Regions from separate parts of the Paraburkholderia sp. RL17-337-BIB-A genome, predicted to be linked through region 2. Evidence: predicted binding sites of a transcription regulator. Region 2 holds the regulator's gene; the other holds the start of a gene.
What was found. Region 2 encodes LexA, which represses DNA repair genes until DNA is damaged. Its sites were predicted from a motif close to ACTGTATNNNNATACAGT; they were not measured.
Positions count from the first base shown of each region.

Region 1: the regulator LexA is predicted to act here: its motif matches at 2,335-2,352, upstream of recA (recombinase RecA).

Region 1 covers NZ_JARESY010000001.1:591,565-595,775, reverse strand. The annotation lists partial or broken gene recX (recombination regulator RecX) at 97-714, opposite strand; gene recA (recombinase RecA) at 1,166-2,242, opposite strand; gene P0D84_RS02820 (response regulator) at 2,485-3,264, shown strand; gene P0D84_RS02815 (sensor histidine kinase) at 3,274-4,211, shown strand, end outside.
Region 2 covers NZ_JARESY010000001.1:2,618,759-2,622,969, forward strand. The annotation lists gene cysT (sulfate ABC transporter permease subunit CysT) at 1-728, opposite strand, end outside; gene P0D84_RS11770 (sulfate ABC transporter substrate-binding protein) at 887-1,927, opposite strand; gene lexA (transcriptional repressor LexA) at 2,244-2,894, shown strand; gene P0D84_RS11780 (hypothetical protein) at 3,040-3,384, shown strand; gene P0D84_RS11785 (DUF2939 domain-containing protein) at 3,556-4,211, shown strand, end outside.

The DNA of each region.
Region 1 (4,211 bases), 2.0 Mb from region 2:
GACGCTATCTCAAAGTGAGGGTGTGACGGCAAAACGAGGAGGTTTTCGCGCTGGAGCCTAGGCGGCACCCATACGCGGTACCAGATAGTCGCCGCTTCACTCCTCGTCGATACCTTTGAGAATTTTGCCAATCGTGGCGCCCGAGAAACCGCGCGATGCCAGAAAGCGCGCCTGCTTGGCCCGCTCGGCAGCCGTTTCGGGAAGCCGGCCGAATTTCTTCTGCCAAACGGCCTGCGCACGCGCGAGTTCGGTTTCACGCAGCTGCGCACTGGCTTCTTCGACTAGCGTTTGGTCGACCGCGTGCTGCTTCAATTCGCCGACGATACGGCTCGCACCCAAGCGCGACGAGCGCCGATGGACCAGGCTTTCGGCAAAACGTGAATCGGACAGCCAGTTTTCAGCTTCCAGCGCATCGAGCAAGGTGTCGAGCGAATCGGTTTCTTCGACGAATGGCTTCAGCTTGCGCGCCAGTTCGGAGCGGCTGTATTCACGCCGGGACAAATAGCCGAGTGCCCGTCCTTTTAGCGAACGAGCCGGGCGTTGGGATTTTTTTGCATCGTCCTGACCGGGCTTCGCCTCACCGGGTGTGCGGCGCGAGCGGGTATAGGTGGTTTCGGACGGGTCTGTTGTGTCTTGCGCGGAAGCGTCGGATTGTGGCTGACGACCTGCGGCGCGATCATGCGCGTCGAAGGGTTCGAATGGCTCGAACGGATCGGCGTCGCCGGCTGCGGCAAAGGGATCGGGATCTGACGCGTATGAGCGCTGGGAGGCAGCGTTGCTGCCCGGATAGCGCGGCGCACGCGAGGTGGAACGCCCGAAAGAGCTTCCAGAAGACTTGCCGAACGAACTATTAGACGAACTGCCAGACGAGCCGCCGAACGAACCGCCCGAAGAACGACCGGAGGAACTGCCAAACGAGCTGTTCGAGGAACGCCCGAACGAACTGCTCGAGGAACGACCAGACGAACCGCCAAACGAGTTTCCCGACGATCGCCCAAACGACCGGGTAGACCTGGAAGTCGACGAGGAAGTTGATGAGGAAGGTTCCGACGAAGAGGATGACGGCGACTCGAACGAATCGTCATCACCGTCACGCGGGCCGTCCGCGTTGCGTCCAGCGTTGGCAGCGTTAGACAGCGGCCGGCCCTTGCGTATCACGTGCGGGTTACTCTTCTTCGCCCGCGACTTCGGCGCTGACGCTCGTCGCCGCTTCAGCCATGGCATTCACGCCCAGCGATTCACGGATACGGTTTTCGATCTCACGGGCGATGTCCGGATTTTCACGCAAAAACTCGCGCGCGTTGTCCTTCCCCTGGCCAATCCGTTCGCCGTTGTAGCTATACCAGGCGCCGGCCTTGTCCACGATCTTCGCCTGCACGCCGAGGTCGATGACTTCGCCCTGACGCGAAATGCCTTCGCCGTAAAGGATGTCGAAAATCGCTTCCCGGAACGGTGGCGATACCTTGTTCTTCACAACCTTCACGCGCGTTTCGTTGCCGATCACTTCGTCGTTCTTCTTGATCGAGCCGATCCGGCGAATGTCCAGACGTACCGACGCGTAGAACTTCAGCGCGTTACCACCCGTGGTGGTTTCCGGATTGCCGAACATCACGCCGATCTTCATACGGATCTGGTTGATGAAGATCACGAGGCAGTTCGTGCGCTTGATCGTGCCGGTGAGCTTGCGCAGCGCTTGCGACATCAGACGCGCTTGCAGACCCGGCAGCGAGTCGCCCATTTCGCCTTCGATTTCGGCCTTCGGCACGAGTGCCGCGACCGAGTCGATCACGATCATGTCGATCGAGCCCGAGCGCACCAGTGCGTCGGCGATTTCCAGCGCCTGTTCACCGGTATCCGGCTGCGAAACCAGCAGGTCGTTCACGTTCACGCCGAGCTTGCCCGCGTACTGGATGTCCAGCGCGTGTTCCGCGTCGATAAACGCTGCCGTGCCGCCGATCTTCTGCATTTCGGCGATGACTTGCAGCGTCAGCGTGGTTTTACCGGACGATTCCGGACCATAAATTTCGACCACACGGCCACGCGGCAAACCGCCGACGCCCAGCGCGATGTCGAGGCCAAGCGATCCGGTTGAGACCACCTGGATGTCTTCGACTACCTCACCTGCGCCGAGCCGCATGACCGACCCTTTGCCGAACTGTTTTTCGATCTGCGCAAGCGCGGCAGCGAGTGCCTTGCTCTTTTCAGCAGTCAGTCCAGCCGAGCCTTTCTTGCTTTCTTCCATGAATCGTCCTTTGCTATGATGAACGGCGCCTGAGGCAGATGTGCAGCCCACGAGTTAACCTACTCGGCAAGGACAGCACACGAAACTCAGACACTGTATAAAAAAACAGTAGTTTTGGCAAGCGCGATTCTCATGCGAACGCGCATTTTTACCGTCGCGCCGCCCAACTACCCACAATAATTTTCGGAGACCGCTGTGCGCCATGGATACCCACGGTGCCGGCAAGGCAAGGTTGGCGCACCATGCGAATTCTGATTGCCGAAGACGACAGCATACTCGCGGACGGTCTGGTTCGATCACTCCGCCAATCGGCCTATGCCGTCGATCACGTGAAGAGCGGCGTCGAGGCCGACACCGCCCTTTCGATGCAAACTTTCGACCTGCTGATCCTCGATCTGGGCCTGCCGCGCATGTCGGGGCTCGAGGTGCTGCGCCGCCTGCGCGCCCGCAACTCGACCGTGCCGGTGTTGATTCTCACGGCCGCGGACAGCGTCGACGAACGCGTCAAGGGACTCGATCTCGGCGCCGACGATTACATGGCCAAGCCCTTCGCGCTCAATGAACTCGAGGCGCGCGTGCGCGCGCTGACCCGGCGCGGCGCGGGCGGCGGCCCGACGGTGGTGCGGCATGGTTCGCTGTCGTTCGATCAGGTCGGCCGGATCGCCTATGTCAACGAGCAGGTGATCGATCTGTCGGCACGCGAACTCGGCTTGCTCGAAGTGCTGCTGCAACGGATCGGCCGGCTGGTGTCGAAGGAACAACTCGTCGACCATTTGTGCGAATGGGGCGAGGAAGTCAGCAATAACGCGATCGAAGTCTATGTGCACCGGCTACGCAAGAAGATCGAGCCGAGCGGTGTGCGTATCATCACCGTGCGGGGGCTCGGGTATTGCCTCGAAAAAGCCGCCCTGCCGGCGAACGTGAATGCGAACGCAAATATGAGCGCCAACGCCCCCACCGAGCCCGAGCCGCCCACCTCGCCCTCGTCGGCAGCCATGCCGGCGAGCCATCACTACAAATAGAGCACGCCCATGTCCGCACGCGCAGACCGCGCCACGGCGCACGCGGCGGACCTCGACGAGGCGCGCGACGAGCGCTACGCCAATCCGTTCGCCCCGCCCGACGAGACCGAAGCCGCCGCCGAAGCGCGCCCGCGCTCGCTGTTCGGCGAGATTCTCGACTGGATGCTGGCGCCGCTGCTGCTGCTTTGGCCGATGAGCCTCGCGGTCACCTACCTGGTCGCCAAGTCGATCGCCAACGGCCCGTTCGACCGCGCGCTCGAAACCGACGCCTATGTGCTCGCCCGCCAGATCCATCCGATCAACGGCGTGGCGGAGCTCTCGCTGCCCGACTCCACCCGCGACTTTCTGCGTGCCGACAACGTCGACAGCGTGTTCTATCAGGTACTCGGCACGCGCGGCGAACTGGTGGGCGGCGAGCGCGACATGCCGCTGCCGCACGAGGAAGACCGGCCGCCGCCGGGCCTCGTCGAATTCCGTGACGACATGCTGCGTGGCAACGATATCCGCGTCGCCTATACGACCGTCGAGTTTCCGCAGACACCCGGCGCGCAGCCTGTGCTGGTGCAGGTTGCCGAAACGCTCGACAAACGCAGCCAGCTTGCCAACGACATCATCAAAGGCGTGATCCTGCCGCAGTTCGTGATCCTGCCGCTGGCGATCCTGCTGGTCTGGTTCGGCCTGTCGCGCGGCCTCGCGCCGCTGCATGCCCTGCAGGCGCATATTCGCGCACGCCGCCCGGACGATCTGTCGCCGCTCGAAGCCCGCCGCGCGCCGCCGGAAATCGAGCCGCTGGTGACGTCGTTCAACGATCTGCTGACGCGCCTCGAACAGAACATGGAATTGCAGAAGCGCTTTATCGCCGACGCCGCGCATCAGATGAAAACACCGCTTGCCGGCCTGCGCACCCAGGCTGAACTCGCGCTGCGCCAGGACGCCTCCGCGGAAGT
Region 2 (4,211 bases):
TCGTATTGCTCCAGCTTGGTGATGATCAGCAGCGACGTGATTTCCGATTTCATCGGCACGTTACCGGCGATGAAAATCACCGAGCCGTATTCGCCGAGCGCCCGCGCGAACGCCAGCGCGAAGCCGGTCAGTAAGGCCGGGAATACCGCCGGCAACACCACGCGGCGAAACGTCAGCCAGCGCGACGCGCCGAGGCACGCCGCGGCTTCTTCCTGTTCACGTTCGAACTCTTCGAGCACCGGCTGCACGGTCCGCACGACGAACGGCAAACCAATGAAGGTCAGCGCGATCAGCACACCAGCCGGCGTAAACGCGATCTTGATGCCGAGCGGTTCGAGGAACTGCCCGATCCAGCCGTTGCCCGCATACACGGCCGCGAGCGAAATGCCGGCCACGGAGGTCGGCAAAGCAAACGGCAGATCGACCACCGCGTCGACGATGCGCTTGAACGGAAACGTATAGCGCACCAGCACCCACGCGACCAGAAAGCCGAACACCGCGTTGATCAGCGCGCCGCCGAGGGCCGAGAAAAACGTGAGGCGATACGACGCGAGCACGCGCGGCGAACTCACCGCGCGCACGAACTGAGGCCAGTCGAGCGTCGCGGTCTTGAGAAAGGCCGCCGCAAGCGGAATCAGCACCACGAGGCTCAGATAAGCCACCGTGATGCCGAGTGTCAGGCCAAAACCGGGCAACGCGCTCGGTTTTCGGAAAGTCAACGTCGTCATGCTGAGTACTCTTCAGGGTTGAGGCCGGCGGCTCTTTTTTCGGCCGCCTGGCTCGCCAAAAAGCGCGCCCCGGGGGGCGCGCTTCGTGGCGGGGTGATACCTTGCGCGCCGAACGGCGCGGATCCAGCTGTCTATTGCTATCCGCGGCTAAGCGCGGCTTACTGCGGCGAGTAGATCGAATCGAACACGCCGCCGTCGGCAAAGTGCGTCTTCTGCGCGTTCGCCCAGCCGCCGAACGAATCGTCAATCGTGTACAGCTTCAGCTTCGGAAACTTGGCCGTCAGCTCAGCCGGTACCTTGTTCGAACGCGGACGGTAGAAGTTCCGCGCGGCGATTTCCTGACCCTGCTCGCTGTACAGGAAGTTCAGATACGCTTCGGCCACCTTGCGCGTGCCGTGCCTGTCGACCACCTTGTCCACCACCGCAACCGGCGGCTCGGCCAGAATACTCACCGACGGCACGACGATTTCAAACTTGTCCGGACCAAATTCCTTCAGCGAGAGGAACGCTTCGTTTTCCCACGCAATCAACACGTCGCCGATACCGCGTTGCACGAAGCTGGTGGTCGCGCCACGCGCGCCCGAATCCAGCACGCCGGCGTTCTTGTAGAGCTTGCCGACGAAGTCCTTGGCCTTCTGGTCGTTGCCGCCCGGCAGATGTTCAGCATAGGCCCATGCGGCCAGGTAGTTCCAGCGCGCGCCGCCCGAGGTCTTCGGATTCGGCGTGACGATCGACACACCCGGCTTGATCAGATCGTCCCAGTCCTTGATGTGCTTCGGGTTGCCCTTGCGCACCAGAAACACAATTGTCGACGTGTACGGCGAGGCGTTATCCGGCAAGCGCTTTTGCCAGCCCTTGTCGACCAGACCCTTGCTAGCCAATGCGTCGATGTCGTAGGCGAGCGCCAGCGTCACCACGTCCGCCTGCAGACCGTCCAGCACCGAGCGGGCTTGCGCGCCCGAGCCGCCGTGCGACTGCTTGAAGGTGATCGTCTCGCCGGTCTTCGCCTTCCATTCCTTGCCGAATGCCTGGTTGACGTCCTGATACAGTTCGCGCGTCGGGTCGTACGACACGTTCAGCAGCGTCGTGTCGGCTGCATGTGCCTGCGCCATGACGCCGAGCGCCGCTGCCGCGCCGAATGCGAGCGCCGCGATGAGTTTTTTGGTCTTGCCTGCCAGCCCCGTGCCTTGATGATTCATTGCCAACTTTCTCCGCGTGGTGGTCCGCTGAAACAGCGTGTGGTGTTGTTTTGCGTCGCGGTCACGTGCACATGAGCGCCAACTCGGAGCCCAGTCTATCGAAGGGCTTTCATCATTAAAAATAATGTTTCCTCATTCTTTAATACGCAAAAGTGGTAATGACGGCTGGATAAGGCGTTGCGGCACGAAAACGGCTGTTTAGACGTCGGAATCCGACGCTCGAACGCCACCCTGCGTCACGAACTTAAAGTAAAGCTTGAATTGCGCGGAATACTGTATAAAAATACAGTCACCTGTTCATCCATACAGTAGCCCCATGACCAAACTCACCGCACGACAGCAGCAGGTTTTCGATCTGGTCCGCCGGGCCATCGAACGCACCGGCTTTCCGCCCACCCGCGCGGAGATCGCCGCAGAGCTGGGTTTCAGCTCGGCCAATTCGGCAGAAGAACATTTGCGGGCGCTGGCTCGCAAGGGTGTGATCGAACTCGCGGCCGGCGCATCGCGCGGCATTCGCCTGCTAACGGGCGCGGAAGATTCGCCGTACCAGTTCACGCTGCCGCACGCCAGCATCATGCAACTGTCGTTGCCGCTGATCGGCCGCGTGGCCGCGGGTAGCCCGATCCTCGCGCAGGAACATATCTCGCAGCACTACGCGTGCGACCCGGCGCTGTTCTCGAGCAAGCCGGACTACCTGCTGAAGGTGCGCGGACTGTCCATGCGCGACGCGGGCATCTTCGACGGTGACTTGCTCGCGGTGCAGAAAAAAACCGAAGCCAAAGACGGCCAGATCATCATCGCGCGCCTTGGCGACGACGTGACGGTCAAGCGGTTGAAGCGTCGGCCGAACGGTATCGAGCTGATTGCCGAGAACCCCGATTACGACAACATCTTCGTTGAAACCGGCAGTGCGGAATTCGCGCTCGAAGGTATCGCCGTCGGGCTGATCCGTCCGGGCGAGTTCTAACCACTCGCTCCTGCGCCGCCCCGAAGCTGGCTCAAAAGCTGCCTGAGGGCTGCCTCAAAGCGGCCCCCAGCCGCCCTTGCCACCCTCGAAACTGCCTCAAAGCTGCCCGAACGCTGCCCCAACGTTGAATCGCCTGGAGAGACTCATGGAACGCCTTGCCCGCCTGCTGCCTTTTCGCCAGTTCGGTCGTTTGCGCCATTTGCGCAAGCTGGTGCCCTGCTCACTGATCGAGCCGTCCTCGGCCAGTGCTCCGTCGCTGTTCGACGCGCCCGCCAGCGGATCGAGCTTGCCGTCCTCGTTGCCTGCATTTGCTCGCGTGTCGTTGAATTCAGGGCTGAATACGGCTGAACCGGCGCGTCGCGCGCCGGTACGGGTCTATCACGGGCCGTCGCGGCTGATCATGGTCGGCACGGTCGACGCCGTATGCCGCATGATCGATCGCTGTATCGCCGACGAGGCCAATGTGCACGGCGCGGTGTTCGAGGCATGAGCAGCACTGGGCGAGCCCTCCGCTCCAATGCCGTTGTGCGGCGCGCGGATATGCAGCTATGCGGCGCGAAGTTTTTTCGGCTGCCGTACCGCCTCCACAGCACATCGTCTGGGATCGTTTTCGCGTGGCCGCGGTCCACGTTAGATCACACCTGACGGAGAATCCCACTCGATGGCAGTTTCAACACGCACCAGACGCAGCGCAACCCGGCCTCTAATCGTCACATTGATTGTGATTGCGGTGATCGCCGCATTGGGGTTCGGTTACGCGTCGCCCTACATGGCGCTGAATAACCTCAAACGCGCGGCGGATGCGCGTGATGCGCAAACCGTCAATGAATACGTCGACTTCCCCGCCTTGCGCGAGAGCCTGAAACAGCAGGTCACCGGCTTGTTATCGCGGCGGCTCGACGCGCATGGCAGCGGCAATCCGTTGGCCGCCATTGGCGCAATGATCGGCGTGGCCTTGATCGGTCCACTGGTCGATGCTTATGCAACACCCGACGGCGTTGCGGCTTTGCTGAACGGCATACCGCCGCGCGGCGATCCGGGCGAGCGGCCGCCGGCGCCGCCTGCCGCTGGAAATTCGCCGGACGCCGCGGTGCCTGCATCGGTGCCTGCAGCCCCCGCCGCGGGCAATGGTGTAAACAGTGCGGCCAATAGCGGCCATAGCGGCGAGAACAGTGCAACGCCACCGCAACCGCCGCAGACAACCGCGGGCTATCGCAGCCTGAACGAGTTCGTCGTCACCTATCAACATGGTGCTGGCGATGCGCGTTATTCAGCGATCTTTCGGCGCGAAGGATTGTTCACGTGGAAGCTCAACGC